Regions from separate parts of the Robertmurraya sp. genome, predicted to be linked through region 4. Evidence: riboswitches for the same ligand, from Rfam matches in the RefSeq annotation. Region 4 holds a riboswitch; each other region holds the start of a gene.
What was found. Region 4 has a riboswitch for S-adenosylmethionine ahead of ACGLXV_RS10400 (sugar ABC transporter substrate-binding protein). Riboswitches for the same ligand answer to the same signal wherever they lie in the genome.
Positions count from the first base shown of each region.

Region 1: linked by a shared signal. The riboswitch ahead of ACGLXV_RS10195 (methionine ABC transporter ATP-binding protein) and the one ahead of ACGLXV_RS10400 (sugar ABC transporter substrate-binding protein) in region 4 are both predicted to bind S-adenosylmethionine.
Region 2: linked by a shared signal. The riboswitch ahead of metK (methionine adenosyltransferase) and the one ahead of ACGLXV_RS10400 (sugar ABC transporter substrate-binding protein) in region 4 are both predicted to bind S-adenosylmethionine.
Region 3: linked by a shared signal. The riboswitch ahead of ACGLXV_RS09080 (homoserine dehydrogenase) and the one ahead of ACGLXV_RS10400 (sugar ABC transporter substrate-binding protein) in region 4 are both predicted to bind S-adenosylmethionine.

Region 1 is NZ_JAKFCQ010000072.1:24,902-33,071, reverse strand. Features, by position in the region: gene ilvD (dihydroxy-acid dehydratase) at 213-1,886, shown strand; SAM riboswitch class I at 2,068-2,174, shown strand; gene ACGLXV_RS10195 (methionine ABC transporter ATP-binding protein) at 2,248-3,261, shown strand; gene ACGLXV_RS10190 (methionine ABC transporter permease) at 3,251-3,916, shown strand; gene ACGLXV_RS10185 (MetQ/NlpA family ABC transporter substrate-binding protein) at 4,014-4,856, shown strand; gene ACGLXV_RS10180 (iron-containing alcohol dehydrogenase family protein) at 4,920-6,005, shown strand; gene ACGLXV_RS10175 (NAD(P)H-dependent flavin oxidoreductase) at 6,184-7,146, shown strand; gene ACGLXV_RS10170 (heavy metal translocating P-type ATPase) at 7,437-8,170, opposite strand, start outside.
Region 2 is NZ_JAKFCQ010000085.1:11,192-19,361, forward strand. Features, by position in the region: gene ACGLXV_RS11790 (ABC transporter substrate-binding protein) at 1-340, opposite strand, end outside; gene ACGLXV_RS11795 (alpha/beta hydrolase family protein) at 473-1,252, shown strand; gene ACGLXV_RS11800 (DUF2584 domain-containing protein) at 1,287-1,529, shown strand; gene pckA (phosphoenolpyruvate carboxykinase (ATP)) at 1,566-3,152, opposite strand; gene ACGLXV_RS11810 (thiol-disulfide oxidoreductase DCC family protein) at 3,347-3,730, shown strand; SAM riboswitch class I at 3,803-3,941, shown strand; gene metK (methionine adenosyltransferase) at 4,171-5,373, shown strand; gene asnB (asparagine synthase (glutamine-hydrolyzing)) at 5,614-7,509, shown strand; gene ACGLXV_RS11825 (C39 family peptidase) at 7,510-8,170, opposite strand, start outside.
Region 3 is NZ_JAKFCQ010000069.1:11,819-19,988, reverse strand. Features, by position in the region: gene ACGLXV_RS09100 (hypothetical protein) at 1-343, opposite strand, end outside; gene ACGLXV_RS09095 (hypothetical protein) at 632-937, shown strand; gene ytvI (sporulation integral membrane protein YtvI) at 971-2,002, opposite strand; gene ACGLXV_RS09085 (protein-glutamine gamma-glutamyltransferase) at 2,137-2,865, opposite strand; gene ACGLXV_RS09080 (homoserine dehydrogenase) at 2,969-4,246, opposite strand; SAM riboswitch class I at 4,311-4,424, opposite strand; gene ACGLXV_RS09075 (exonuclease domain-containing protein) at 4,498-5,226, opposite strand; gene ACGLXV_RS09070 (DUF294 nucleotidyltransferase-like domain-containing protein) at 5,216-6,187, opposite strand; gene ACGLXV_RS09065 (ammonium transporter) at 6,248-7,513, opposite strand; gene ACGLXV_RS09060 (DUF1836 domain-containing protein) at 7,742-8,170, opposite strand, start outside.
Region 4 is NZ_JAKFCQ010000073.1:35,308-43,477, forward strand. Features, by position in the region: gene ACGLXV_RS10385 (squalene/phytoene synthase family protein) at 1-615, opposite strand, end outside; gene ACGLXV_RS10390 (ABC transporter permease) at 1,021-2,022, opposite strand; gene ACGLXV_RS10395 (sugar ABC transporter ATP-binding protein) at 2,024-3,526, opposite strand; gene ACGLXV_RS10400 (sugar ABC transporter substrate-binding protein) at 3,783-4,895, opposite strand; SAM riboswitch class I at 5,077-5,184, opposite strand; gene ACGLXV_RS10405 (cold-shock protein) at 5,584-5,784, opposite strand; gene ACGLXV_RS10410 (DNA alkylation repair protein) at 6,038-6,745, opposite strand; gene ACGLXV_RS10415 (anthrone oxygenase family protein) at 6,842-7,294, opposite strand; gene ACGLXV_RS10420 (DUF1801 domain-containing protein) at 7,333-7,986, opposite strand; gene ACGLXV_RS10425 (VOC family protein) at 8,043-8,170, opposite strand, start outside.

The DNA of each region.
Region 1 (8,170 bases), on a different contig from region 4:
TTTTTTCATTGTGACAAATCGGAAACGCCATACTACTATCACTATAAGAACATTAAAAAGCAACAAAACAGTACGAATGAGGGTAACTTTTAAAATCTACCATATAATTGTTTTGTCATCTTTCTTTACAAGTCTCCTTCTATTTGTTAAAATTTTTTAATAATTTAAAACATTAAAACCATTGGTTTTTGATAGATTGGGAGGGAATTATTTTGGCAGAATTAAGAAGTAATATGATAAAAAAGGGATTTGATCGCGCACCACACCGAAGCCTTTTACGTGCGGCTGGGGTAAAAGAAGAGGATTTTGGTAAGCCGTTTATCGCGGTAGTTAATTCCTACATTGATATCGTGCCAGGACATGTGCACTTACAGGAGTTTGGAAAAATTGTAAAAGATGCTATCCGTGAAGCGGGCGGAGTTCCATTCGAAATGAACACAATTGGTGTAGATGATGGAATCGCGATGGGTCATATCGGAATGCGCTACTCGCTTCCAAGCCGTGAAATTATTGCTGATTCAGTTGAAACAGTAGTAGCTGCTCACTGGTTTGATGGTATGGTTTGTATCCCGAACTGTGACAAAATCACACCAGGTATGTTAATGGCATCACTTCGTTTAAATATCCCTACTGTTTTCGTAAGTGGTGGACCGATGAAGGCTGGAGTAACTAGCGATGGCAAAAAGATCTCACTTTCTTCTGTATTTGAAGGTGTAGGTGCATACCAAGCTGGAAAAATTGATGACAAGGGACTTTTAGAATTAGAACAGTTCGGCTGTCCTACATGTGGATCTTGTTCTGGTATGTTTACAGCAAACTCGATGAACTGTTTAGCAGAAGCCCTTGGATTGGCTCTACCTGGTAATGGAACGATTTTAGCTGTAGCTCCTGAGCGTAGAGAATTCGTTAGAAAATCAGCAACTCAGTTAATGGAACTAATCGAAAAGGATATTAAGCCTCGTGATATCGTAACGGAAAAAGCAATCGATAACGCATTTGCTCTAGATATGGCTTTAGGTGGTTCTTCGAATACTGTGTTACACACTTTAGCTCTAGCTCATGAAGCAGAGATTGAATACCCAATCGGTAGAATCAATGAAGTAGCAGCACGTGTACCTCACTTATCTAAGCTTGCTCCAGCTTCTGATGTGTTTATTGAAGATTTGCATGAAGCGGGCGGAGTTTCTGCAGTTCTAAACGAGTTATCTAAGAAAGAAGGAGCCCTTCACTTGGATACATTAACAGTTACAGGGAAAACACTTGGTGAAAATATTGCTGGCTGTGATGTTAAGAACTATGATGTGATTCATTCCATTGATAACCCATTTAGCGAAAAGGGTGGACTTGCAGTATTATTTGGAAACCTTGCTCCAGACGGTGCCATCATTAAAACAGGTGGAATCACTGGTGGAAATCGTCATGAAGGACCTGCTGTTGTGTTTGATTCACAAGACGAAGCTCTTCACGGCATTGCGAACGGAAAAGTTAAAGAAGGCGACGTTGTAGTGATCCGTTACGAAGGTCCAAAAGGTGGACCTGGTATGCCTGAAATGCTAGCTCCAACTTCTCAAATCATGGGAATGGGACTTGGCGCGAAGGTTGCTCTTGTAACAGATGGACGCTTCTCTGGTGCTTCACGTGGATTGTCTATCGGTCACGCATCACCGGAAGCTGCTGAAGGTGGACCATTAGCGTTTATCCAAAATGGAGATCAAATTATAATCGATGTTGACGCTCGTTCCATGGACGTTGTTTTATCTGACGAAGAATGGGCAGAGCGTAAAGCAAACTGGAAAGGCTTTGAACCAAAGGTGAAAAAGGGTTATCTAGCTCGTTATTCGAAGCTTGTAACATCTGCTAGCACCGGTGGAGTTATGAAAATCTAATTTTACTCAATGGCACCCATTCACTTTTTGTGGATGGGTGTTTTTATCTTTTTTTAAAATTTTTTCCGCTTACAGCCTCAGTTATGTAAGCGTTCCCCATACATCCTTCTACCAAAAACAGCTGTTGACACTTCTCACCTATTAGATTTATGATTCATGTAACAAATTTAATAAGACCTTTTACTTATCAAGAGCGACCGAGGGATTAGGCCCTATGACGTCCGGCAACCTCCATTTCATGGAACGGTGCCACTTCCTACAGAATGATTCCATTCTGAAAGATAAGTCGTATATATAACGATGCCTCTTTCTGATTGGAAAGAGGCATTTTTGTATTTTTATAGTTTAAGGGGTGACAGAGATGATCGAAGTAAAAGATTTGGTGAAAGTCTACCAAACGAAAAAAGGTGAAGTAACCGGTGTGGACCATGTGTCACTTACCGTGAATAAAGGCGAGATTTTTGGAATTGTTGGCTATAGTGGTGCGGGCAAAAGTTCTTTGTTACGCTGTCTGAATTTATTAGAGGCTCCGACTTCAGGCGAAATTAAGATCGATGGTGTTTCCCTTACTTCTCTTGGGAAAAAGGAGCTTCGGAGCGCTCGTCAAAAAATCGGGATGATCTTCCAACACTTCTATCTCGTAAGCTCAAAGACTGTTTTTGAAAACGTAGCATTTGCTCTAAAAGCGGCTCATAAATCAAAAGCAGAAATTGATGTACGAGTAACAGAGCTACTTGAAATGGTCGGTTTGTCCGATAAGCGTGATGTGTATCCGTCTCAGCTAAGTGGTGGACAAAAACAACGTGTAGGGATTGCGAGAGCATTAGCGAATAACCCCTCCGTTCTCCTTTGTGATGAAGCTACCTCTGCCCTAGACCCGAGCACGACCAAATCAATTTTATCTTTGTTAAAAAAGATTAACCAAGAGCTAGGGTTAACGATTGTACTGATCACACATGAGATGGAAGTCGTAAAAGAGATTTGTGATCGAATGGCTGTTATGCAGGACGGTCGAATAGTTGAGGAAGGGCAAGTGTATGATTTGTTCTCACATCCAACAAACGAACTTACGAAGGAATTCATTAATACAATTCTTCAATTTGATTTACCAGAACACTTACTAACTTCAAGCAAAGGAAAGATTGTGAAGATCCATTTCCGTGGGGCGATTGCAGAGGAGTCAGTGATTTCAGATGCGCTACAGAAGTTCCAAGTGAAGGGCAATATTTTACACGGCAAAATCGAGTACATAAAAGAGACCCCTCTAGGGATTTTCATTATGGAGCTTACTGGAGATCATGCTGAAGTAGAAAAAGCCCTGCAGTACATTACATCTCGAACAGAAAGTTTGGAGGTGATCAGAGATGCCGCTTGATAGCTTGATAGAGTTGCTACCTGATTTAAACAAAGCCTTTTTTGAAACGATTTATATGGTGGGAATATCGATTGTGGTAGCCATGATTGTCGGCTTGCCTGTGGGAGTACTATTGTTTGTTACCGACCGCGGATTATTTTTAGAGAATTCCCTATTTAATCAGATTGTGGGATTTTTAGTGAACATGATTCGCTCGGTTCCGTTTATTATCTTACTCATTGCCCTTTTGCCATTGGCAGACTTGATCGCTGGATCAACAATCGGGCCAACTGCCGCTTCTGTTTCACTCTCAGTAGCTGCGATTCCTTTCTTTGCAAGGTTGGTAGAACAGTCACTGCGTGAGATTGATAAGGGAGTCATTGAAGCAGCGGTCGCGGTCGGGGCTTCCCCGTGGATGATTATCAAGGAGGTTCTTCTGCCAGAAGCAAAACCAGGGATTATCCAAGGCGTGACCATTACGATTATTAGTTTAGTCGCTTACTCAGCGATGGCTGGTATCGTAGGTGGAGGCGGTGTTGGAGATCTAGCCATCCGGTTCGGGTACTACCGATACGACAACACGGTCATGATCACCACCGTTATCATCCTAATCTGCTTAGTCCAGCTCATCCAATTTTTTGGTGACCGACTAGCAAAAGCAGTAAACAAAAGATAAATCACATGTAAGCACTGTCCACTCCAGACGGACAATAATGCACCAACTGTCCACGAAGGGTGACAGACACCATAAAACTATTGGGGGAATATTTACGATGAGAAAGTTATTTTTGAGTTTTGTAATTTTGATTTCTATTGCAGCTCTTGCAGCTTGCGGCGGAAGTTCTGAGGAGGCATCTTCTTCTGAGGAAAGTGCGACTACGAAAAAAGAAGTGAAAATTGGAGCAACATCTGGTCCATACAGCGACATGGTATCAAACGCGATTAAGCCGTTATTAGAGGAAAAAGGCTATGAAGTAGAAGTAGTAGAATTCAGTGACTATGTTCAACCAAACCTTGCGTTATCAAAAGGTGACCTTGATGCAAACCTATTCCAGCACAAAATCTACATGGAAAACTTTGCAAAAGAAAATAAGATTGAACTTTCTGATGTGATTTCAGTACCAACCGCACCAATGGGAATCTACTCTAAGACGTTTACTTCTATCGATGAGATCGCTGATGGCGCTGCTATTGCGATTCCTAATGACCCAACAAACGCAGCAAGAGCTTTCTTAATTTTAGAAGACCTCGGTTTAATTAAATTAAATGCTGATGCTGACCCATTAACCGTTTCTGAAAAAGACGTAGAAAACAATGTAAAAAATCTTGTATTCCAACCAATTGAAGCAGCTCAGCTTCCACGTGCGGTTGACAGCGTGGACCTTGCTGCTGTACCAGGAAATTTCGCATTAGCGGCAAAAATGGACTTACTTGACGCATTGCAACTTGAAAACATGCCTGATCAATACCGCAACCGTGTGGTAGTAGATACAAAGAATATTGATAGTCAATTTGCGAAAGCCCTGAAGGAAGTCGTAGAATCGGAAGAATTTGAAGCTATTATCGATGAAGATTTCCAAGGCTTCGGAAAACCGGAATGGATGGTAAATCGCTAATTGAAGAACTAAAAAACAACGCCGTTTTTCCGGCGTTGTTTTTAATAGAAAGGATTGAGGACAGTGACAAAATTAGAAGTTCGTGGTGCTCCCTCCTATTATGCATGTTATGAGGGTTCGTTAAACGACCTAGAAAATTTACTTCTCTCCAATTCAATTAATCATTGCTTAGTGATTCATGGAGAAGAATCTTGGAAAGCAGCTTCATCCTATTTACCAGAAATAACCAATGTAGGGCTTACCTTTGTTCCCTATCATGGTGAGTGCTCATTACATGAAGTACAAAGAATCTCAACGATAGCCAATGGCACAAGTATCGACGCTATTATTGGAATAGGAGGAGGGAAAGTACTAGATCTTACAAAGGCAGTGGCACACGAAACAAACACGGAAGCCATTCTCATTCCGACACTTGCCTCCACCTGCTCTGCTTGGACACCATTGAGTGTGTTTTATACAGACGATGGTGAATTCACTCATTACACCATTTTTCCGAAAAGCACACTTATTGTTTTAATTGAGCCTAGTATTATTCTTCATTCACCGGTTAAGTATGTCCGAGCAGGAATTGCAGACACATTAGCCAAATGGTACGAAGCCGATGTGTTAGTACGTGAATTACAAGATCAACCGATATCTGTAAAAATTGCCCATCAAAGTGCAAGACTATGTCAGATTGTTTTACTAGAACATAGCCAAGCAGCATTAGAAGCGATGGAAGAAAAAACATCGTCTCCAGCTTTTCTTCAAGTAATTGAAACAATCATCGTAGCAGGTGGTTTGGTCGGTGGCTTCGGAGACCGTTACGGGAGAATCGCTGCTGCCCACTCAGTACATAATGGACTAACAGTTGCTCCGGAAACTCATCATCTTCTTCACGGTGAAAAGGTAGCATACGGCATTCTTGTTCAGCTTGTACTCGAGGGAAATTTAGAGGAGGTTGCCTCTCTTCTTTCTTTTTATAAATCCCTAAAGCTTCCTATTTTACTAAGGGATCTTGGGTTATATAACTCTGAAAAACTTACGCCTATCGCCGAGAGGACAGTAGCAGCTGGAGAGTCCATTCATTACTTGGAGAAAAACTTTACTTCAGACGATATATTAACCGCTATTCTAACACTTGAAACATTTGTTCATCCCCTTGTCTAACAGGACAACGGGGATTTTTTTCAAGGGAAATGTATCCAAATAGAACTTTTTTATTCAATGTTCACAAAATGTTACCAACTATTATTATCAATTTTTAGTACCTAGTAATATATATCACATCATTTTCCCATACTACATGCTAGAATCTAATGGAGATTAAAAGAAATGGGTGATAATCATGAATTTTCCTCAGTTAAAAATCGGACATATGCTTCCGAAAGCTCCGATCATTCAAGGTGGCATGGGTGTAGGAATTTCCCTTAGCAAGCTTGCATCTGCTGTTGCAAATGCAGGTGGAATTGGCATAATTTCGGGTACAGGGATTTCCGTTGAAGAAATGAGAAACCATATTCGTCAAGCTAGAGCGCTTGTGAAGAAGGATGCAGGATATATTGGTGTAAATGTGTTATTTGCAATGAATGACTTTGCAGAGAAAATGAAGGCGGCACTTGAAGAAAAGGTCGATTTTATTATTTCAGGTGCAGGGATTTCAAGGGATATGTATGCATGGGGCAAGAAAGCAGGTATTCCAGTTCTTTCAATTGTGTCCTCAGCGAAGCTTGCGAAAATGTCGGAGCGTCTTGGTGCAGCGGCAGTTGTTGTGGAAGGACATGAAGCGGGTGGACATCTTGGGACCGAACGTCCATTATTTGATATTCTTCCTGAAGTTGTGGAGGCCGTATCGATCCCGGTTATCGCAGCGGGCGGAATCATGACAGGAGCAGACATTGCCAAGGCGTTCAGCATGGGAGCTTCTGGAGTACAAATGGGAACTCGGTTTGTTGCGAGTGAGGAATGTGATGCACCACTTTCCTTTAAGCAGAAATACGTCGAAGCGACGAAGGAAGATACACTGCTCGTCAAAACGACAGTTGGTCTTCATGGTCGAGCGATTGCGAATCATTTTACAGACTTACTCACTACTTCTGAAAAGCTAAAAATTACGAAATGTAGAGATTGCTTGAAAAATTGCTCGTATCGCTTCTGTACCCTTGATTCCCTTTTAAAATCAATGGCCGGCGATGTTGAAAATGGACTTGTCTTTGCAGGAGCCCGAGTTCATGAAATCAAAGAGATTCTTCCTGTTAAAAAAATCTTTGAAAATCTAACAAACGAATATCGTCTAGCTATCAGTAAATAAAAATAGGGAGGGTTAGCTCAAGTGGCTAACCCTCCTTATTTTTTTGCTGTCCTTATCTGTTTTTGGTTTTGGTGGATGGCTTTTGTTAATTAGTTTTTGATTGGGTAGAGTTTGGTGACTACTGGGGTCGAATTTCTGTGTTAGAGGGAATCAACCCTAGACTGCAACATTCATCAATTTTTTATATGAGAGATGCGCTTCCTTTTTTATGCCACACACGTCATAACATTCACTTTATGACCCAAACAAAAAAATACCCCGACCAAAGCCGGGGCTTGCATACTCTATTTTTAAAGCTTCACTCGCTGTAACCGTAATGCATTTAACACAACTGATACAGAGCTGAAGGCCATGGCTGCTCCCGCTAGCCACGGAGCTAAGAAGCCAAGTGCGGCAATGGGAATGCCTAGTGTGTTGTAGGCGAATGCCCAGAATAGATTTTGCTTGATATTTGTGATCGTCTTTTTGCTCATAAAGATGGCGTCTGCAATGCTGTTTAAGTCACCGCGGATGAGCGTAATGTCCGCTGCTTCCATCGCTACATCGGTACCTGTTCCAATCGCCATACCGATATCAGCGATTGCCAAAGCTGGAGCATCGTTGATTCCATCGCCAACCATCGCAACTTTCTTTCCAGCTGCCTGCAGCTTTTTCACTTCCTCTGCTTTTCCTTCTGGAAGCACTTCGGCAATGACGCGATCTACTCCCGCTTCTTTTGCGATTGTTTGAGCGGTTTGCTCATTGTCACCAGTAATCATGATGACTTCAAGTCCCATATCCTTCAAGCGTGCGATGGCTGAACGTGACGTTTCTTTAATTGTATCAGCAACTGCAACGATACCTGCAAAAGCGCCATCAACCGCCACTAGCATCGCTGTTTTCCCTTCTTTTTCAAAAGAAACCATGTTTTCAAGGACCATTTCTTCTACATTAATTTCATACTTCTTCATCAAACGACGAGTGCCTACTAACACCTCTTTTTCAGCAACCATAGCCTTAATTCCGAAACCAGGTATCGCTTCAA
Region 2 (8,170 bases), on a different contig from region 4:
CTGTTTGTGTTAGCTGGGCAAAGTTGATGACGGGATCATTAGCTTCTTGAGCATAAACGTAAATAGATGTTTCAGAACCAACAAGAGCAACATCAATACTATTTGATAACAGGGCAGTCATTGTCTTGTCTCCACCTGAGGTAGTTGTTAGCTCAACATCTAATCCTTCTTCTTCAAAAAAACCTTTTTCTATGGCAACATATTCAGGTGCATAGAAAATGGAACGGGTTACTTCACCAATGCGTACTTTTTGGACTTCTTCCTTGCTGCAGGCAGCAATCGGTATAATGAGAATGACGACTAGGAACATGGAAAAGAAAATCTTAAATGACTTTTTCATTTTATGGATAACCTCCTTAATAGATAAACTTTTTTATGTGAACGGTTTGGGAGCCTAACATATCGTATGAAGTCGAAAAAAATGTGTGAATGCCTAGATGAAAAACATGTGTAAGGGAGTGTGATAGAAGGTATGTATACTCTAGAAATTGTTGATATGGAGAGGTTTCCTTCGCCTCATCCACATGTGGAGTTATCGATAGTAACGTATTATTCGGATGGATTTAAGGTGAAAGGAATGTTAGCAGAACCTAAAGGAGAGAAAGCGTTAGATGGTTTTTTATATTTAAGGGGTGGAATAAAAAGTGTAGGAAAGGTAAGGCCATCTAGGTTGGTTCAATTTGCTAGTGAAGGCTTTATTGTATTTGCCCCTTACTACCGAGGAAATCAAGGAGGAGAAGGAAATGAAGATTTTGCTGGAGATGATCGAGAAGATGCATTTGCAGGGTATCGTATCTTACAGCAGCATTCAAGAGTGAAAAGGGTACATGTATTTGGATTTTCTCGTGGTGGGGTGATGGCATTATTAACTGCCATTAAGTTTCCTGATACGGCCTCTCTCGTCACCTGGGGTGGAGTAAGTGATATGAATCTTACATATATGGAAAGAGAAGATTTGAGAAGGATGATGAAGAGAGTCATTGGTGGTACACCGACGAAATATCCAGAAAGATATAAATTTCGGACTCCATTGTATGATATTGAACAATTACGATGTCCAACTTTAATCATTCATGGATCGAAGGATCAAAATGTAAGTGTGGACCATGCGCGAAGATTGGAAGAGAGGTTAAAGGATATACGTCATCCAGTGGAGAGTTGGTATTTTGAGGAGTTGACACATTATTTTCCTCCAAGTATTAACCGAAAAGTCGTTGCAGAGTTAACTCAATGGATGAAAAAACAGTCATAATAATGATAAAATATAAGAAAAGGAGTGGAGAATTATGGGTATGCCATTAGAGTTTAATACAATGATTGTTACTAAGGGTAGAGAAAAGCGACTAGAGGAAAACCTATTTACACTAACCAAAGAAGGATATCGCATATATCCAATAGACATTCCTCTTGAGGTAAGAAGAACGATTGATGGGGAAGTTAGTGGCATGGCAAAAATTAAAAAAGTGATCTTAGAAGGTGAAAAAACGACGATCGAGTATCAATTGATCTCCTTGCATTCATCCAATTAAAAGAGCGTAATCGACTGATTACGCTCTTTTTTAAAGTTATACTAAAGGACCGCCTTTTTCGATAATCTGTGCTGAAACATTTGCAAATTTTTTGAAGTTATCTTTGAACTTAGTGGCTAATTCGTTCGCTTTAATCTGGTACGCCTCTTGGACAGCCCATGTTCGGTTTGGTTGAAGAACATCATCCGGAACACCAGGAACATGAAGGGGGATCTCCAATCCGAAAATAGGATCTTTACATGTTTCTACATGGTTTAGTTCCCCTTCGAGAGCTGCCTGTACCATGGAGCGGGTGTATGATAGCTTCATTCTACTTCCGACTCCATACTCGCCACCAGTCCAGCCTGTATTTACTAGATAAACTTTCGCGTTATGCTCGTCAATCTTGGATCCTAGCATTTCAGCATAGCGAGTTGCTTCTAATGGTAGGAAAGGAGAGCCGAAGCAAGTTGAAAATGTTGCTTGTGGTGAAGTGATTCCTTGTTCCGTACCAGCGAGTTTTGATGTGTATCCGCTTAAGAAATGGTACATTGCTTGTTCCTTAGATAGCTTTGCAATAGGAGGCAACACCCCAAAAGCATCTGCTGTTAGGAATATAATAGTATTAGGATGACCAGCGACACTTGGATCCACGATATTACTAATAGATTGGATAGGATAAGCAGCACGTGTATTCTCAGTTAATGTTCCATCATCATAGTCAGCGACTCGTGTTTCCTTATTCAGCACGACATTCTCTAACACAGATCCAAAATGAATCGCGTCGAAGATTTGAGGCTCCTTTTCTCTTGAAAGGTTAATGCACTTAGCGTAGCAGCCTCCTTCAATATTAAAGACACCGTTAGCTGACCAGCCGTGTTCATCATCTCCGATTAGGCGTCGATTCGCATCAGCAGATAAGGTTGTTTTACCTGTACCTGATAAACCGAAGAATAAAGCAACATCTCCTTCAACGCCGACATTTGCTGAGCAGTGCATAGGGAGAATATTATTTTCAGGCAGTAAGTAATTCATGATGGAGAAAATAGACTTCTTCATTTCTCCTGCATATTCTGTACCACCGATTAATACCGTCTTTCTTTCAAAGGAGACAATGATAAAAGTCTCAGACTTTGTTCCATCAATAATAGGGTCTGCTTTAAAGTTTGGAGCCGATATGACTGTGAATTGTTCCTCATGAGTCAAAAGCTCTTCTGCTGTTGGTCTAATGAATAACTGGTGGGCAAATAGATTATGCCAAGCAAACTCATTTATCACTTGTATGGGAAGGCGATGTTTCTTATCTGCACCAGCAAACCCTTTGAAAACAAACAGCTCATCTCTATCTTTCAAGTAACTTAGTACTTTATTATATAAACGATCAAACACTTCTGGAGAGATTGGTTGGTTAACCGCTCCCCAGTCAATCTTGTCCTTTGTGGAAGCTTCTTCAACAATGTATTTGTCTTTTGGAGACCGACCAGTATATTTTCCTGTTGTTGCTCGAACAGCTCCAGTCGAAGTCAAGACTCCTTCGTTTCTAGTAAGAACCTTTTCGACTAATTGTGGTACAGATAGTTGCACATGCACATGACCAGAGGCTAACAATTCACTTAATTGGTTAGAAATACGGACAGAGTTCATCTGATGACTACCTACCTTTATTTGTTATTTTTAATTAGTATAACACATTAACTTAATTAGTCTATACTATTTATAAAAATATTAGAGGGTGCAAGGAAAAACATCTTATTTGACCTATTTTATAGCCTTTTTATTTCATAAAAACAAGAATCCGAGTTAATAGTCTATACTATTAAAAGAAGGGACAAATTCAAATGGAAATGATCGCATTATTTGATGCTCAATGTTCATTATGTCAGAACACCAAAAGGCTCTTTCAAAAGCTTGATATTGGAAAAAAGGTGACGTGGATGTCTCTTCAGGAATATGAGAGAAAAGGTTTTAGCCCTCAGTTCAAGGCAGTGGATCTTAGAAGGGAAATTCATGTGATTAATCCAGATGGAAAGGTACTTATAGGATATTGGGCTGTAAGAAGGCTATTGCTTCTTTCTCCTATTACATGCTTGTTCGGGTTAGTGCTTCACCTCCCTTTCGTACATTTAATTGGAAATCGGGTTTACCGACTAATAGCAAAAAATCGTTACAAACTCAATAAAAGGAAATGTGAAGATAACAATTGCTCATTATTTGAAGAATGAACTAACTATTTTTCATAAAGATGTTGACAGTATTTGACGTGATACGGTATTATTCTACATTGAACGGATACTCTCTTATCCCGAGCTGGTGGAGGGACAGGCCCTATGAAACCCAGCAACCTGCTTTAATAATTAATTACGATAACTGTAATTAATATAAAAGAGAAGGTGCTAACCTGAGGCAAGGATTTTAGTCCTTGAACGATAAGAGCGAAAGGCGCAAATTACTTTGCTATCACCCTTTCCTCAAGCAGGGAAGGTTTTTTATTTTGCATAAAGTTTTTATTTGGGTGGGTAATTTTTCAAACCTTCATAATAAAAATGGCATGTTTATTTCATACTACTTAGGGAATGAGTTCCGTATCAAATGGAAGGTTTTGTTTATGTTGATATAATAAGCATACCTTTTTCTCAAGTATAAATAAATAGGAGGTCAGGAGATGTCAAAAAAACGTCGTTTATTTACATCCGAGTCAGTTACTGAAGGTCATCCAGATAAAATCAGTGACCAAATTTCAGACTCAATTTTAGATGCTATTTTAGCAAAAGACGCAAATGCTCGTGTTGCTGCAGAAACGTCAGTAACAACAGGTTTAGTATTAGTTGCTGGGGAAATTACAACCTCTACATACGTAGATATTCCAAAGATTGTTCGTGAAACAATTAAGGAAATTGGGTACACTCGTGCTAAATATGGTTTCGATTCAGAAACATGTGCGGTTTTAACTTCTATTGATGAGCAATCAGCTGATATTGCAATGGGGGTTGACCAAGCATTAGAAGCACGTGAAGGATCTATGTCTGATGAAGAAATCGATGCAATTGGAGCAGGAGACCAAGGGTTAATGTTTGGTTTTGCTTGTAACGAGACAAAAGAGCTTATGCCTCTTCCGATTTCTTTAGCACATAAACTAGCTCGCAGACTAACTGAAGTTCGTAAGGAGGATATTCTTCCTTACCTTCGTCCTGATGGAAAAACTCAGGTTACAGTTGAATACGATGAAAATAATAAGCCAGTTCGTATTGATACAATTGTTATTTCAACACAGCACCATCCTGAAGTAACTTTGGAGCAAATTCAACGTAATCTTAAAGAGTATGTTATTAACCCTGTTGTACCAGAAGAGTTAATTGATGAAAATACAAAGTATTTCATTAACCCAACTGGTCGTTTCGTTATCGGTGGACCACAAGGTGACGCTGGATTAACAGGACGTAAGATTATTGTAGATACGTACGGTGGTTATGCTCGTCACGGTGGCGGTGCATTCTCTGGTAAGGATCCTACAAAGGTTGACCGTTCAGCTGCGTACGCTGCTCGTTATGTAGCAAAGAATCTTGTTGCTGCAGGTTTAGCAGATAAAGTGGAAGTACAGCTTGCATACGCAATCGGTGTTGCACATCCAGTATCTATCTCTATTGATACATTTGGTACTAGCGAAGTAAGTGAAGAAGTTCTTATTGAAGTTGTACGTAATAACTTCGATCTTCGTCCAGCTGGAATCATTAAAATGCTTGATTTAAGACGTCCTATCTATAAGCAAACTGCTGCTTATGGTCACTTTGGGCGTACAGATGTAGATCTTCCATGGGAGCGTACAGATAAAGCTGACACGCTTCGTAAGGAAGCTCTTGAAAGATAATTCAATAGAATAAATTAGCCGGGAGTTACAGAAAATTTGTAACTCCCGGTTTTTCTTTACGTCTATAAGGGTATGGTGGTTTAGAAGCAAAAATGAATGTAAACAATGGGTAGTAAGCTTGAATTTTTAGGAAATGGTCAATTAGACAGTGCGATTCGATAATTTTAATGGTAGTATTAATAGGTATTCTTTCTGAATGGAAGATTAAACTCGTAAGAACGGAGTAGGTGAGTTACATACATGTGTGGTTTTATTGGATGTGTTCATGACAAATCGCAAGTGTTTAGTGATGGACAAAAACAACAATTTGAAAATATGAATAATGTGATTACACATCGCGGACCTGATGATGACGGATATTTTTATGATTCTCATGTTCAATTTGGGTTTCGTCGTTTAAGTATCATTGATATAGAAAGTGGGCATCAACCCCTTCATTTTGAAAACGAAAGATACTGGATTATTTTTAACGGTGAAATCTATAACTATGTTGAGTTGAGAGAAGAACTATTGGCAGAAGGAATAACCTTTGCAACAAGCTCCGATACAGAAGTAATTATTGCCCTATATAGCCATCTGAAGGAAAAAGCGGTGGAGAAGCTTCGTGGAATGTTTGCTTTTGTTATTTGGGATAAGGTTGAAAAGACGCTTTATGGAGCACGTGATCCATTCGGCATTAAGCCTTTCTTCTATTTTGATGACGGGGAAAAGACATTCTTTGCATCTGAGAAAAAGAGTATTTTACTCGCACTGCAGAACGATGTATTAAACTATGATTCTTTGCAGTATTACTTAACGTATCAGTTTGTTCCTGAGCCTTATACGATGTCAGAAGGTATTTCAAAATTAGAACCAGGGCACTACTTTACAAAGAAAATCGGATCTGAAATGGAAATTAAGCGTTATTGGAAGGCTCATTTCCACCCAGTAAGAAAATCAGAGAGTGATTTTGTAAAGGAAATTAAAGATGTTCTTTTTGATTCTGTCAAAATTCATATGAGAAGTGATGTGCCTGTAGGTTCGTTCCTTTCTGGTGGAATTGACTCTTCGATCATTGCTTCCATTGCAAAAGAATTTCATCCGGCGATTAAGACATTTTCTGTAGGTTTTGATCATAATGGGTTTAGTGAGATTGATGTTGCTAAGGAAACGGCTGATAAGCTTGGAGTAGAAAATATTAGCTATATCATTACTCCAGAAGAGTATATGAATGAAGTACCGAAGATTATGTGGCATATGGACGATCCGCTTGCAGACCCTGCATGTGTACCTTTATATTTTGTGGCACGTGAAGCCCGTAAGCACGTTACGGTGGTTCTATCTGGAGAAGGTGCAGATGAGCTATTTGGTGGCTACAATATTTATAGAGAGCCTCAGAGTCTAGATGTGTTTAATAAAATTCCACAGGTTGGAAAAGCATTTTTACGTTTACTAGCGAAAATCATGCCAGAAGGTATGCGTGGGAAGAGCTTTATTGAACGTGGTTTGACTCCTTTAGAAGAACGTTATATCGGAAATGCAAAGATGTTTAGTGAGCTTGAAAAGAGCGATCTTCTAAATACGTATAACAAAGGTTTAGATTTCACCAATATCACAAAGCCTCTATATAAAGAAAGTGAAGGCTACGACCCGGTTGACCGTATGCAGTATATTGATATTCACACATGGATGCGTGGAGATATTTTATTAAAGGCTGACAAAATGACGATGGCTCATTCGTTAGAGCTTCGTGTCCCATTTTTAGATAAAGCTGTTTTTGAGGTTGCTTCTAAAATTCCAACGAGTTTAAAAACAGCTAATGGAACAACGAAGTACGTTCTTAGGAAAGCAGCAGAAGGAATTGTACCAGAACATGTTCTTAATCGTAAAAAGCTTGGCTTCCCTGTTCCAATTCGTCACTGGTTAAAGGCTGAGATGAATGAGTGGGCGAAGACAATTATAAGAGAAAGTGATACAGATTATTTATTAAATAAGACGTATGTGCTTCAATTGCTTGAGGACCACTGCCAAGGGAAAGCTGATAATAGCAGAAAGATCTGGACGGTGCTCATGTTTATGGTATGGCATCAGGTGTATGTAGAAAAAAAGTATTCCTTCGAGAAGGAATACCTAGCGGAAAAAGTATTACAAAGCTAATTAGCGAGGGAGGTAGGTAATTGCCTGACTCCCCATTTGCACCCAGGATTCTTCAAAATCCATTATGGGTGCTTTTTTATTTTTTTCCCCTGTTAATGGGTCGTTAAAGTATACAAAATCGTTATCAAAGCCTGTTAATAAAACAGAGTGTTCTTTGTAGGTAATATCAATAACACCACTTGGAGTGTGCCAGGTCACAAATTGGTTGGATGACAGCTTTTTATAAGAGGTGTTGGTGATCACCCAGACAGGACGTTTGTCAGAAAGGTGTATCTTTAATTCATTAAAAGGTGAACCGCTTAAATCTTTAATTTGTCCAGGTAAATATTTTTCAGCTAGTTCTTTAATGGGTTTATGGTACACGCCTAAACCAGGTAGTTCTTTTGTATACATGCTCCCTACAAATCCATCATTAGGATGACCGTAGTAAACTTTTCCACCGGAGACCTTGTACGCTGTAGTGTCTTTTTTGATTTCTTTAGCAAGAGTCATCTTATCTACTGAAATATTTGCGTATTGTAATAGCATGGCTAAACTCGTAACTTCACAACCGCGTGGAAGTTCAGGTAGTTGGTTGATGACCGGTGCATCTAAGAGAACGGTTTGTTCTAACGGAATAATCGTAAGGTCAACCCTATCATCGATAAAAGTGTTCGTCGAA
Region 3 (8,170 bases), on a different contig from region 4:
ATTGAATCTGATTTGGCAAGGGAAGTTCAATCCAACGATACAGACCAAATTGAGTGATTTGTTCTTTGTAAATTGGTCGACAATTTTCTAATACACTTACATTAAAGGATTCAAAACCATCCAATTGAACTACTTCTTTAAGTAATTCCCTTTTGATTTCGAGACTTGTTACTTCTTTCTCCTTTTTAGAAGGAAGATGAATAACAATTTTTTCATCCTTTATTTGCTCCAAAATCATTAATTTTGATCTAGAAAGCTTCTTTAGCATTCTATTAATTTTCCAAAGAGAGACACCATCAATCGTTTTAAAAATTAATGCCATATTTTTTTTCATCTTTTCCATTTCCTTTATTTCCTCATTTTCGTATGTATGCATAACATATCACAATTTGTCGATTAAAAAAATTGGACAATTGACCTAGCGAGTACTTGTCCTTTTCTTTTTCTTATTCGAGATCAGGACGTTTGTTGTATGTTTCTATCATACATTACCAATATTGATGTAAATTTACCGTCTATTATAATAAAAAACCATTCTAAAGTAGTTTAATAGATTTTATGAAAAAAGGAAACTTCCATCTTATTCCTGCATAGATTTAAAGGTAGATTGAAGTAAAGGCGGAGAACAAGTGTGAGTCAATTGAAGCGATACATGACGTATAAACCTTGGGTAAGTTTGAAAATTGTTTTTTTACTAGTTTGTCTCATCGTACTTTTTCTTTTAGTAGCAAAGCTTTTCGTTAATAATACTAACATCACCGATCAACCTAAGGAGGACGAACCAGGGGAAAAGATCATCATCATCTTACCGAGTGGAAAAAAAGTTTATACGTACGAAAACTTGATTGTATCTGAAAATGGAAAACTGTACTACAAAGGAGATCGATCAGAGCTTGATTTAACAGGCGGAATTGTCAAATATGAAGATTGGGAATAAAAACGAAAGCCATCTATCGATGGCTTTTCATATTTATATTTTATAGTTTACTTTAATAACATTTGCCTTTTTTAATGTATCGTAAACAATAACGATAGCCGGGCCTAAAAATAATCCAAGAAAACCAATAAGCTTAAAGCCTATATACAGACTTACTAAAGATGCTAGTGGAGAAATCCCGAGACTGCTCGAATATACCTTCGGCTCAATGATCCTTCTAATTACTGTGATTAACCCGAACAAAATAATTAAGCCTACTCCTAGCAATTGATTTTCCTGTAAAATTGCCACAATTCCCCAAGGAACTAAAACAGAGCCTGTACCCAAAATAGGTAATATATCAACAATGACTATTAATAATGATAAAAGAGTTTTATTTGAAACCCCTAAAATCCATAATCCTGTGAATGCCATCACAAAGGTAATTACACTTAAAAATAGCTGAGCCTTTATAAACCCAACCCCCGCCCATGTAAGCTGGTTAATGACAAGGGATGCTTTCTTTAAACTTCCCTCCGTTAGATGTCTTTTTATATTTTCTTTTAATCTAGGTAGCTCTAAAGAAAACAGGAATAAAGCAACCAAGTATACTAAAAATTCAATTAAAAAACCAGGAATGGCTGTTAATAAAGATATGATGGTTTCAAACATAGTTTGTAAGAAGGCATCTAAGGAAGCGATACTTGACTCTATTGTGTTTTCCATCGATTTCAACACTTCTCCTGGAAGTGTTTGTAAATATCTTTCTAAGCTACCCATTATTGGTAAAAGTGTACTCCGATAAAAATCCTTTACAAAAGTCGGAGTGCTCTCTGACAAACGAAGAGTTTGTTGAATGATTAGAGTAAAAAAGTGATAGCCAATGATTACTAAACCTAATATGTACGTTAAGAATGATGCTAATACAGCATGCACTCGTGCAATCCTAAGTTTATTTTTATAAAACTCAACTAATCCTTCTAAAAATATAGCTGTAACTAAAGCAAAAACTAATGGCAAACTATACGGCAGTATGAAAAAGCCAACACTGCACAAGATAATAACGATAAGAAGCTTTTTTAGCATGTATTTCTCTCCTACTTTCCTTCCATAGTATTAGTATACAGCGATTTTCATATGGAAAAAAGAGTTAACATGAAATAAATATAAAAGGACAATGACCTTTTCTAACAAATGATCATTTGTCCTTTTCCAATTAATTATATCTGCTTAGAAAACTGTGATAAATACTTATAATTTAAACGACTATGCTGGTGTATTAAGTGAGCAGATTTCGTGGCACCTGCTTTTCGCAATGTATTTAGGGCTTTAATCGTTTCTTCCGCTGTACCAATTCCAATTCCATGACCAAAATATTTATCTTCACCTAAAAATACAACATTTTCTCCTATCCAAACCGGATTATCATAATCTGGATTGAAAAAATACATTACATCCCCCGGAATAAAATCCGAGCCGACTTTTGTAATAATTCCTAGGTCCTCATCATAGCTCCAATCCCAAATGAGAAGATGATTAAAAAGCCCATTAAAAGATCTCTCGTCAATGGATTGAAGAACAGCATAATAAAATATTACAACAATGGCCGTCGAACATTCAAAACCGTACTCTGTCCCATTATGAAAAATATCTTTTATCGCATCGGAGGGCAATACATTTGGCTTAAGCATATAACCTCTTGATGTTTTCAACCAATACATGGAGTTGAACTTTGATGTTTGAAATATAGAAAATTCTACTTCACTTTCGTTCAATGCAATGGCACTATTCATCATGTTTTCTCGTAACATCAATTCAAACAAAAGCTCTTTATTATGAACATAACTATGCACTTCACTACTGTTCTTTAAGTAGTGAAAAATTTCTGCTTGTTTGCTGGATAATTGAAAAGGGGGTATCTCTACATTCATTCCCGCAACGATAATCACAAATCCTTGACCTCCTTTCTCCATTACTACATGCTATGCTTCAATGGGAAAAGAGGCATCCATATTACGATACAAAAAAAGACGCAATAATTATGCGTCTTCCCTAGAAACTATTAACTACATTCAAATGATCTCTTTTTATACCGATCGGTGATACTGGATACCGTTTAAATAAGACAGGTAGATTTATACGTTCTAGCTCTCCTTCGTATAATAAGCTTCCGTATATACTACCATCAAGCTCTTTAACAACTTCTTGAAGGATATTTACATACTTTGAGTTTTCATTTAAAACCGCTTTTAAGCTAAGCCATTCCTCCTTATTTTGGAGAGGAAATACCGCTAATTGAATTCTTTTGTTAATCTCTTTTTCATTTTGAGTTTGATAGCTATATCGATGAACTTTCTGCAACGGTTGTTTTTGTTGTTCAATTTGCACTAAATCTTCAATCATAGCACTTGCAGTAGCCTTTGAACCAGCTCCTGGTCCTTGAAGCATAAGAGTCCCAACCAAATCCGTCTTAATAACAATGCCATTGTCTACTCCCTCCACATTGTAAAGAGGATGTTCTGAGCTTACAAACGTGGGCTTTACTGTTGCTTTGATTCCCTCATCTTCTCTTTTCAAAGAGGCCAGCAGCTTTAGCCTTAATCCATGCACCTCACCTAAGGCTAGATCTTCTAATGCGACTTGTTCAATCCCGATTCTTTCAACCTTTTCCCAGTCGGGCTGCTCATGATAGATTAAACTGCTTAAAATCATTTGCTTGTAGAAAGTATCTCTACCAGAAATATCACTTTCTGGGTTAGCCTCTGCGTAACCGAGTTGCTGTGCCTCTTGCAGGCAATCTTCAAAGCTTAATTTCTCATTTCTCATTTTCGATAGAATGTAATTGCTCGTTCCATTCAAAATACCCTCTAGAACTAAAATCCCATTCACTTGAAGGAGCTGAATAATCGTTCTAAGTAAAGGAATCCCTCCCGCAACGGCTGCCTCAAACGTTAAGAACTTACCTTTATTTAAAGCATATTCCGATAGCTCCTCACCACGATTAGCAAGCAATTCCTTGTTTGCACTTATGACATGACAGCCACGATCTAAAAATAACTGTATATAGGAATAGGCTGGTTCAATACCAACAATCGCTTCGAACACATAGTCTATTTTTGGGAGAGCTAGGATTTCGTCAATCTTTGTAGTTACAATAATATTCTTGGGAATCTGACGTTCCTTTTCTGTCTTCACTAAAATACCAACTATTTCAACCTTCTTACCAATTACCTTTTCCAGCTTCTCCTGATGAGTATGAAGGATAGAATCATATACACCTGAACCTACCGTACCAAATCCTAAAAGAACCACTTTCACCGTTTCCATCATGTTTTCCTCCTCTGATAAAATAAAAAACCCTCTTCCAAAGAAGAGGGTGTATTGTTATCATCTCTTCTTATCTGTCAAAGCACAATTGCTTTGCAGGAATTGGCACCGTGTTTTCTATAAAAAGAAAATCGGTTGCCGGGTATCATCGGGCCAGCCCCTCCACCACTCTGGATAAGAAATCCAATATTCAATTTATTTATGGATAATAATAGCACAAACTTTTTTTAAAAGTAAAGAAGAATTATAGAATCTTACAATTTTGCCATAAGATTATATATATCTTGAAGAGTCTCATATCCCTTTTGCTGAGCTTTATCAATAAAAATACACCACAGAACAGCTGTCAATTTAGCGTCTCCTAGTGCATGATGTCTATCCACTACTTCTATCCCATACCGCTCGCAAATATCCTCAAGCTTGTTTTGGGTTAATTCCGGATCGGCAACTCTTGATAGAAATGACGTATCAATGATGCGATGTTTTTGAGGGGCTTTGAATTGTTTCCAGTTCGCTGCTTGCAAGAAATTTTTTTCATGATTTGAATGGTGTGCAACAAGTGGCGTTCCTCTAGCAAAGTGATAAAAATCCAGCAGAACATTTGATAACGGCGGCGCACTCTTTAGCTCCTCTTCAGAAATTCCTGTTAACTCCTTCACCTGGACTGGAAGTTCTTTATCATATTGAACTAAAGAATAAAAGGACTCGGTTTCTTTCACATACGCACCTTTTGTCTTTATAGCACCTATAGACAAAATTTCATCGCCTTTTTCAGGAAAGAAACCTGTTGTTTCAAGGTCAAAAACCGTCACCTCTAATTCAGACAATGGAATCAGTAAGGCATTGTCTGAATTCAGTTCTTTTTGAATTTGACGCAAAAAGGCAACATGCTGACCGTTTTGTCCCTGTAAGCCACTATATACATTTGTCCCCAGTTTCCCCTGGATTCCCCTCACAAAATGAATAAATGGTTCAAACGCCATGATTTCCACCCTTTTCAATCATTCTTTGAACGTATTGCTGCAGCTTCTTTCCATCTTTCAGTATCTTTTTAATTAGTTTTTGATTGTCTTTCGTAAGTTTTTTTACATACAAATAGTGGGAATCATCATAAGAAGCCGTAATAGAAAGGTGATCTAATCGGAACTGAAGAAGTTGCGAAAAATTCTCCTGATATTGAGATAACTCCTCATACTTCTCTAATTTGTTTAGCTCTTTTAATCTGCCTATTGTACTAGTCTCGATTATTCCTTCTTTCCACGCCAATAGCCGAACTGCATTCACATATGGTATAAAAGCAGAATACTTCAAATCAATAGCTCCAGCATGTATTCCCTTCTCCTCAACAATGATTTGTCCTAGTGGACCAATTGTCTTTTTTACATGTTTTACATTTTCTAATAATCGGCCTAAAAATTGAGGATGGGAATGGCTATATTCGTGGATCACGTTTTTTAGATGGTAAAGGAGGTCATGGTCACCTACAAGTTTTCTAGCATCATAAAAAATTTGCAAATTACGAATCGAAACCCAACTGCTCTCCTCCATCCAACTTACCACCTGTTTATTCCAGCTGGCAGCTGTTTGACACCATAGTGGATTTGAACTCATTACCTTACCATCGCAAAATGGGTAACCAACTATTTGTAATCCAATTGATAATTCATTTCCTAAATCACTAAAATAAGAACCAGCCTCTTGACTATCGTCTTGAAAAATAATCCCATGATCTTGGTCACTTATTATTCCTTGTTCAAATCGTCCCCCGCTACCAGTAATAAACCATACAAAGGCACACGGAGGTTCAGCATTCATTCGGGCACTCGCAGCCTTAAATACCTTAATCATAATCTCGTCGTGGAACTTATTTAGAGAATCTGAATTTGATATATACTCTGCAACATGAGTTTCTTTCCATAATTTTATTGATTCATATGAACTCAAATCCTACACGCCCTTTAAGTAGATAAGGAAAGCCCCATAAAATGAGGCTCTCCTTATTAATTATGAAGAAACTTTTTGATTTTCACTAGTTAAAAATACTTCTGGGTATCCGTAGCTACCATGTTCACTTACATCTAGACCCATAATTTCTTCTTCTTCAGTTACACGTAATCCTCCAAGTACTTTCTTTGCAATCACTAGGATAACAAATGAGACGACGAATGCATATAAACCTGATACACCAACACCCATTGCTTGAACTCCAAGTTGCTCTAAGCCACCGCCATAGAATAAACCAGGCTTACCAACTGTCGCTAATTCTGGTGTTGCAAAAAAACCTGTTGAAAGTGTTCCCCATACCCCAGCCGTACCATGTACAGATAAGGCAAAGATCGGGTCATCAATTTTACGTTTTTCAAAGAATCTCGCGCTATAGAATACTAGAATTCCAGCTACAAATCCGATAACAACTGCTGCCCACGTATCAACGAAAGCACATGATGCTGTAATAGCAACCAGACCTGCGAGTGCACCATTTAAAATAGTTGGAATATCTGATTTTCCTAATACAACCCAAGAAATAATTAGTGCTGCCACTGCACCCGCACCCGCAGCTAAATTCGTGTTAAGTGCTACAAATCCAAAGAATCCAGCATCAACCGAAACGGTACTACCAGCATTGAATCCAAACCAACCTACCCAAAGAATAAGAACACCTAATGCTGTGAATACTTGGTTATGTCCATAAATATTATTTGCTGAGCCATCTTTGTTATATTTCCCAATACGAGGCTTTAATAGAATAGTAGCTGCTAGTGCCGCCATCGCTCCCGTTAAGTGAACAACTGTTGAGCCAGCAAAGTCTTGCTTACCATGTTCCGCTAACCAGCCACCGCCCCAGATCCAATGAGCAACGACCGGATAAACTAATGCTGAGAACAATACTGTAAAGATTAAATATACGGATAATTTTGCACGTTCAGCAAAACCACCAAGAGCAATTGTTATGGCAATTCCTGCAAATGCTAATTGGAATAAGAAGAATACTGAAGAATTAAGTGCTAAATCTAATTCTGCTCCACCATAGAAAAAGTTTGAAGCACCAACAAAGAAGTTAGCATTGTCACCAAAAATAAATCCAAAACCGACTGCCCAGAATACTAATGAAGCTAAACCGAATGTAAAAATGGTTTTACCAGCAATATGACCAGCGTTCTTCATTCGAGTGGAACCTGCTTCTAGCATGATAAATCCACCGATCATGAAGATAACTAAGACTGCTGATACCATTACCCATAGACTGTTCATTAAGTAGTTTACATCCATTTTTCTTTTCCCCCTTAATATTTGTTGTGTAACTTTACTTAACATTATAATGTCATAAAATATAACATCAGTTCGATTAAGTTTATTTTAAACGATATCTATAAAGAGTCAATATTATTTACAAACATTCTGAAAATACCATGTTAGATAATCTAACAATCAATATATGTAACCCCTTTCTTTACGATTTGACAACAAAAAACACCATCTTCCACAAGGAAAACGGTGTTATTTCGTGCTTATTTCATCAACAAGTTTTTCAGCTACTCGGCGATAATGATTGCTAATATTAATTAATGAGGCGATAAGGAGAACATTTTTTAAATAAAGATTATCTTCTTCAGTAGTATCTTCCATTTCTTCAATCACATCTTGCCAGTGTGACTTTACCTCTTCGTGAAAAGATGTAACATTTTTCATAGCCAAATTTAGGTAGGATGTATAGAATTTCTCTAAATCCAGATTACCTGATTGGATACCATCATTTAAACCAACTAATGTTGTTTTAATATCATTAATAGACAAGCCACCCTTAAGCTGGAATATGAGACTAATAAGTATAAGATGCTCCTTTGAATACTTCTTATTTTTTATCGGAATGAACAATTTATCCTTTGCGTAATTGTTTATCATTGTTTTCGTTAATAATTTCTCATC
Region 4 (8,170 bases):
AGTCCAACCATCGGGTACAAAACTTACACCACGTTCGTCTGAATCTTCCTTCTCATTACGTAAAATGTTTACAGCCTGAAGCCCACGACCATAACCGATGGCAAGTTCACTGTCTGTTTTTACACCGGCACAGTACTCCCAAAGGTTTGAGAGCATTACTCCAACAAGTCCTGCAACGTAGTATGTATAGTCATCTAAATCTTCACGGGTACGGATTTTCCAGTTTGCTTTTGCCCATTTTGCCATACCAAATGCCATTTCACAGGCAGCGTTCATAACAAATGGTAGAGTATCCTTTGGACAAGCTTGTAGCCATTCTTCTAAACGAAGTGTAACCTCAGGCATTCCATCTTTTGTCGGCCCAAGAATCCGCAAATATTTTTCGTTATCAAATGGCTGTTTAAATAGATCACTTACTTGCATTAAGATACTGTATTTTACATCATTGTCTATTTCTACATGATCTTCAATTTCATCAATTGCTCGAAATACTAAATAAGCAGATGCAACCGTATATTTTAACTCCTTTTGTAAAAAGGTAATCGGAATATAAAATGTACGGCTTGTTTCTTTTAGTACAGATATTGCATCTTTTGGAAAAGTCTTTTCGTTCATTTTATAAATTTCCTCCATCTTTGAATGCTGCCTTTATTTTAAGCAACATGTTTTATTACAAGACCTTAGATAGTTTGTTTAGTTAATTTAAGTCTGCCCTACTTTTTTCCAGGTGGTATAACAAGGTGTAATAGAGCTTACACACTTTATCTCACTCTTTTAATTTAACTATAGTCAAATTATTCAATAATGGGATATAATTCACCTGCAAAAAATCAAAAATTACTCCATTGTCAACTTCACTTTCTTAATTTTACCATTTCCATCTAGTAACTTTTAAGACTAAATATATATTTTATGTTATGTGGAAAATATCCTTTACAACAAATCTGGGCCTTTGTTATAAGAAGGTGTTTGCGAATAAAAAATAGACCTATCCACATCGAATAGGCCCTCTTCAACTAACTATTTTTGTTTATAATATGTGATTGCCAGTGCAAATGCTAAGACCGTTCCCTTTACGATGTCCATTGCGTAGTAAGGAACGGACATCATCACGAGGCCGTTTGCTAAAATCCCGATTAACACTGCACCTACGAAGGTTCCGAATGCATTTGGTTTACCCGCACCTAAAACGGAAAATCCGATAAAAGCAGCTGCTACAGAATCCATTAAGTAAGGTGCACCTGAGTTGATTTCAGATGTCATAACCCTTGAAGCTAAGACAATCCCGCCTATTGCTGCAAAAAGCGCCGAAAGCAGGTAGGCTGCCACTTTGTATTTATTTACCGGTATTCCTGATAGTCTTGCTGCTTCCTTATTTCCCCCGATCACATACATGTATCTTCCGTGTTTTGTATACGTTAAAAAGATATGGACCACTACAACGACAACAACCATGATCAGAATAATCCACGGAACCTGACCGATTTTCGAAAAAAACGGACTAATAAGACCTTCTGCCATGGTCCCATCAGGCATCACCATATTTTGCGAAACGGTTGCTCCCTTTGTATAAGTCAATGCTGTTCCTTGAATAACGAACATCGTCGCAAGCGTCATTAACATATCAGGAATCCGCATTTTAACAATCATAATGGAATTCAATATCCCTACAATTAATGCTGCAGCTATTGCCGAAATAATGGCTACAAAGGTATTTTGAGAAAACCAGACGAACATGGAAATAACGATGGCGTTCGATAAGGATGCCACCGATCCAACTGAAAGATCGAAGCCATCAACAGTTAAACTAATTGTAATTCCGATTGCAATGATGGTTACAATTGAGATAGAACGCAGGATATTTACAATATTATTTCCCTGGATAAAAGCTGGATTGGCCAACGAAAATATGATAATGAGTGCAATGATCGTAATAATCGTTCCATATTTATAAAAAAATTGGAAAAGATCAAATGACGTTTTTGCCGGGGTCTGTTTCTTTGCTGTTATGTTTGCCTCCATCTTACCTGCCCCCTGTTGAATAGAATAATAGTTCCTCTTCATTTGTTGAGTTTGTTTCAAGTTCCTTCACTGACTTTCCATCATAAAGAACATAGACCCGATTAGTAATTCCCATGATCTCGGATAACTCAGATGATGCATAAATAATAGCCTTTCCGCGGCTTGCCAACTCAGCAATAAGGTTAAAAATGTCCTTTTTTGCTCCAACGTCTACACCTTTGGTCGGCTCATCAAAGATATAGACATCAGCCTCGGCTACCAACCACTTGCCAATTGCAACCTTTTGTTGGTTACCGCCAGAAAGATTTTGAACCTTTGTTTCTTCAGACGGTGTCTTTATTCCCAGACGGTTGATCATTGCTTTTGCAACTAACTTTTCTTTTTTGCGATCCAGAAAGCTCAATTCTTTTGAAAAACGTCCTAAATTCACTACGGATAAATTTGATTCTACCGATTCATAAACAAGAATGCCTTCTTTTCGGCGTTCTTCAGGGACCAAGGCAAGTCCATTCTTAACAGCTTCATACGGATTTTTTACGCTTACCTTTTTTCCGTTAACCTTGACTTCTCCTGCTATTAATTTGCCTTCAGCCCCGAACAGGGCTTTACAGAACTCCGTCTTACCGGCACCTACAAGCCCGGCGATTCCCACAATCTCTCCTGCTCTAACTTTCATGCTGAAATCTTTAATCTTCTCTCTATCCGTAAGTCCTTTTACCTCAAGAACTGTATTTCCAATGGTCATGGATTTTTCAGGAAACTGTTCACCGAGTTTTTGACCAAGCATATGCTCCACTACTTTGTTTTGGTTGGTATCCGAAATTCTCTGTTTCTCGACTACTTCCCCATTTCTCATAATCGTAATGTCATCACAAATCTCAAAAATCTCTGGAAGTCGATGCGATATAAAAATAATTCCAACATCACGTCTCTTTAATTCTTGTACTATACGAAATAATTCATTTGTTTCTGTATGACTAAGAGGTGCCGTCGGCTCATCCAAGATGAGGAATTTACATTCTTTCGACACTGCTCTGGCGATTAAAACCATTTGCTTTTCTGCCAATGTCAATTCACTTACTAGTTTTTTAGTAGGAAGAGACAAATTCATTTCCGCTAGGATGGTGGCCGCTTTCACATGCAGGCTTTTCCAATTGAACCATTGCTTCTTTCCCATGTTATGTACCGTGTCCATTAACATGATATTTTCAGCAACCGTTAAATAGGGGATAAGAGCTGTATCCACTTCCTGATATACAAGTTGAATTCCTGAATCCATGGCACTTTTTGGGGAACGAATGGTCATAGGCTGTCCATTCATTGTGATTTCACCAGTATAGTGGTCATATGCCCCTGAAAGAACCTTCATTAGCGTTGATTTCCCAGCACCGTTGGCTCCGATTAAGGCATGAGTTTTCCCACTTTCAACCGAAAAGTCCACCTCATTTAATGCTTTTACACCCGGAAATTCAATTGAGACATTCTTCATCTCTAAAGTGGTCATGATGTCACCGTCCTTTCAAAGAAAAGCGCAAGCGCCCGTTAAGTGACGTATGGACTGGAGCGCTCTGACTGAGATAAAGGAAACACGGAGAGCGTGAGCGATCCGATGTTGACTTATCATAGGGAGGAGAGCGAAGTACACTAGTCGCTGGGCGCTGGAGCTAGACACTGTTCAAAGTTCAATATTTTATTTATACTTTCTTCAAAGAAACACTCTCTTTATCTTGTGAAAAAGAGAGTGTCTATCAATAAGTCCCTTACTTCTTATAGTGTTCCTTCAGCGTCTTCATCCAGTCTTCTTCAAATTCCGTCGATTGGCCCCATCCTTCAATGATTTCAGTTAGATTGACCATATTAACAGGATCTTTTGACTTTTGAAGGTCTTCTTGAGAGATTAGTGAAGCTTCCAAATCATAAGTTTGTGGTGTTTCCTCGCCTGCTAATTTCTTCGCAAGTATTCTCATATTTACTGCACCAATCAACTTAGGATCAACAGCTGCCGTATATCTCCAAGCGCTGCCTTCTCTTTGGATTTCCTGCAAATCAGCATTAGAAACATCAATTCCATAGATTTTAACTTCTTCTCTGCCAGCTTCTTTTAACGCGCGTGCTGCACCGATGGCAAAAGCATCCCATGTTGCAAAAATCGCATCAAGTTCACCCTTAGGGTATTTATTCAACATCGCGGCAACGGCATTTTGGGTTTGAACACTAGTATCAGCTGCTGCTATCCCAAAGCGCTCCACTTCTTTAATTCCAGGGTTTTTCGCTAAAACATCTTCATAAACTTTATTTCGTCTAACCATCGGTGGGAATCCGTCCACCCATAGGTATGCAATATTGGCTTCCCCTTTTGTTTCTTTTACTAATTGGTCCAATGATAGAGTAGCTAACGCTTCATCATCTTGTGATACAAGAGTAACACCGTCAACACTAGTTAAATTTGCATTCGAGTCAAATGCGACTACGCTTTTTCCTGCGTCAACAATTTTCTGTATGTCATTAACGGTAGCATCATCATCACCGTGAGAAATAATAAATCCATCATAATCTTGATTTAACGCTTGGTTAATCGCATCATGAAATTTCGCTGTATCTCCATTTGCAGTAAATACATCCACTTGGAAACCGAATGCTTCACCTTCTTGTTTCGCACCAGCTAAGAATTGTGCTGTGTGATCGTCCCCACCAATTTTACGAATAACTTTGATTTTCGGCTGGTCTCCATTTGCAAAGCGTTCAGGTACACCTTCAATCGGTGTGTTCGATCCTGTTGCTTCCTTTGTTTCTCCCCCTGATGCACAGCCTGTAAGCAAAAGTGTTGCAGCGATTGCTGATACAAATGTACTTCTTAAAAAGTTCCTCTTCATGTTTTTTTCTCCCCTTTTTGTTTTCTATGCCTTCTTACCAACGTTGCTCTTAGGAGAGTTTTTTTATTTGGCTTTTAAAATTTGACTAGAGAGTAAATCAATAGCCCAGTTTAACACAGCCTAAAATATAAAAAACCTCTCCAGAAAAGAGAGGTTTCATCACAAAATAAGGACTACTCCTCTCTTATCTCTCAAAACAATTTCTTGTTTTGCAGGATTTAGCACCAATTCCATACGGAACGGTTGCTGGGCGTCATCGGGCCAGTCCCTCTGCCACTCTTGATAAGAGAACGTATTTATTCATTTACTTTGGTAAAGTATTAAACTTAATTTAATATTCTATTAACAAATTGTCAATAGTATTTTCAAAATATTATTAATAGAGATATTTTTCCAAAGACAGCCAGATATAACATCTGCCCATGTGTTAAGTTCATCAAAAGCCCCCACTATACTCAAATAAAGATTCTCACCGTCTACGACGAATTGGTGAACTATAGCGAAATTGAAAGCTATAATTAACACAAACATAATTAGGTGAATTCGTTATTATGTGATACACTTTATTTACCATTTGATTTACTTGCTTACATTGTGCCCTGCTCATTCAGTGAGTGGGGATCCTTGTATTTAAAAGAAAAGAAAAAAAACAGACTCTAAAAAGAGCCTGCTTAGTTTGTTTTTATTATTAAGCTTTACGCACGTTAGCTGCTTGAGCTCCACGTTGGCCTTGCTCAACGTCAAAAGTAACTGCTTGACCTTCGTCTAAAGATTTAAAACCTTCGCCTTGGATAGCTGAGAAATGAACGAATACGTCTTCTCCGGCTTCACGCTCGATAAATCCGAAACCTTTTTCTGCGTTAAACCATTTTACTTTACCTTGTTCCATTTTGTTTCCTCCTGCTGTGTGATTTTCACACAATATGTTACTATCCTTGGACTCAGTGATCATCAAGACGAAAAGTTAATCTTATACTATCCTTTACACCGAACAAAAATAATTCTTCTAAAGTTTAACATTTTTTATAAGAATTTGCAAGAAGACAACTGACTTATAATTTCTCAGAAAACTACCTCTTTCAGTATATCAACAAAAAAGAGTGTCAATCCTTCTGGAATCACACCCCGATTTGAAACTATTTTTAACATCTTACATATTTGCGCTTGAAACCAAGCTTTCCTCTATCCATTTCTTTTTGAATACTTTCGAAAGCGTTTAGGAAACTGCTTTTTTTATTGTCCCGTTTGACTTCTACAATTCCTATTTCCTTTGAAATTTCGACTGCCTTTTCATGTTGTGGCAAATAGGAAATCCCCACGGTGTATACGAAATTATTCATAGCTGATTTGGTTCGCTCTGGCGAATCATGAATCGTATTTTTCACCATATCAAGCATATTGGAAATCTTGCTTTCGGAAAACTCTTTGTCTTTTCGATTCCCTAAAAGCCAGCAGTAGCAACTCCATCCGGCTGACATTCTCAACTCGTCACCGCTTGCAATCCATTTATCAGCAACGTCCTGTGCAATATCTGACTCTGATAAAGTTACTGCCACCACATAATCAGACACCATATAAAAATACGCCCCATCCATCCAACGATCAAAGTCCGACTCAGTCATCGCTTTTGGGTCTGCAATAATGCCTGCAAAATACATTGCATCGTAGTTACCTGTGGCATAAAGCTCGTCAGCTAAATCTTGATTTATTTTTATTTTCTTTGCGATTGGTTTCATTGCACCTGTAGCCACGCCAAAAACTGGCTCGTGCGCACCATTGGATATGTACATTTTTTTAGTTCGTTCCTTACCGAGGGCTTCAAGTTCCTTCATAACTGTTTCGAAATCCATAGTTTTGTACTTCCTTCCTTAATATTACCTTTTTAATTATAAACAACTAATATTATAAAAAATAGTTACGGGTAAATAGATTAGATCTGACAATTCCTAATTTGAAACCGATAAACAAAGTAACACGAAACCAATAAGAAGCAACCAAGATCGAATAGATTGAAAGAACATCCAACGTTTTCTTATCTCCATCCAATCAGTGGGTGGATGATCGGCATCCCATTGTTGAATTTCCCTGTTAATTGGAACATTATATTTAATAGTTAATACTGTTGCTAAAATAAACATCGTGGCAGTAGAAAAACGGATAGTAAGTTCGAAACCACCTATTTGATTAGTAAATAATGCGTATATTACGGTTAGAATTACACTTAAAGGCATTAATATGGGCATAATGAGTCCATATGTTTTCAGTGAATCTTGTTCAAAACGTATATGGTACTTTTGCGGTAAATGACGGATAACTGGATGTACTAAGGCAAATGAAGTAAACTCAGCACAGGCAGTGAATCCAGCTACTATCAAAGTAATAAAACCTAAAAAATCCAAATTAATTATCTCCTAAAATTCAATTAATGATATGCTACTTATCGAATGTTCTTGTGCGAGCCGTCACAGGAGGGCATTTTTTGAGATAGTCCACAAGTGCAATCCTTTAATCCCTTTCCACTGAGAATTTTCTCCATACAATTTTCAACCCTTGACACTCGAGTTTTGGATTGTTTCGGTTGAGAAAAATAAAGAATGTATGCTCTTTGCCGTCCCGGCGTCAATGCTTCAAAAGCAGTTTTCAAGTCTGGTGTTTCATCGAATTTATTTTGAAGTTCTTCCGGAATGATGAATTCTGTATTCTTTTTTAAAGTCACTTCCAAACCGGCTTTTTCAACTTCAATGGCTTCAAGAATGTATTCTTTCAAAATGGGTTCTAGTTCAACTATTTCTTGAAGATTGGTGAATCGAATTTGGCGTGCCGCCTGTACATTCTCGGTTTGTTGGACAAGAATTCCATGGGGATCTTTTAATAAAGCACCTTTGTGAAACAGAAGCGCACAATATTCTTTAAATCCATGTATTAAAACGATGTTTTTTTTCTCAAACGTATAACACGGATGCATCCACTTAAACTCTTCAGTCAGATCACAGTCAAGAACAATATGTCTCAACCTCTCAGATTCTTCCTTCCATTTTTTAGTTTCACTTAAATAATCATCAACTTTTGGATTCATTCTACTATTTGTCATCAAGGTACCTCTTTTCAATTTTCGATCGGCTGCTATGCTATTCGTTTATACGACTTTCACAAAGGGAGATTTAGTTGCCACGATACTCCAAACCGATCATTTAGCCAACCAAACCTTTGACTAAAACCATAATCCCCAATTGGCATAAGCGCTTGTCCACCCTCGATAAGTTTCTGATAAATGC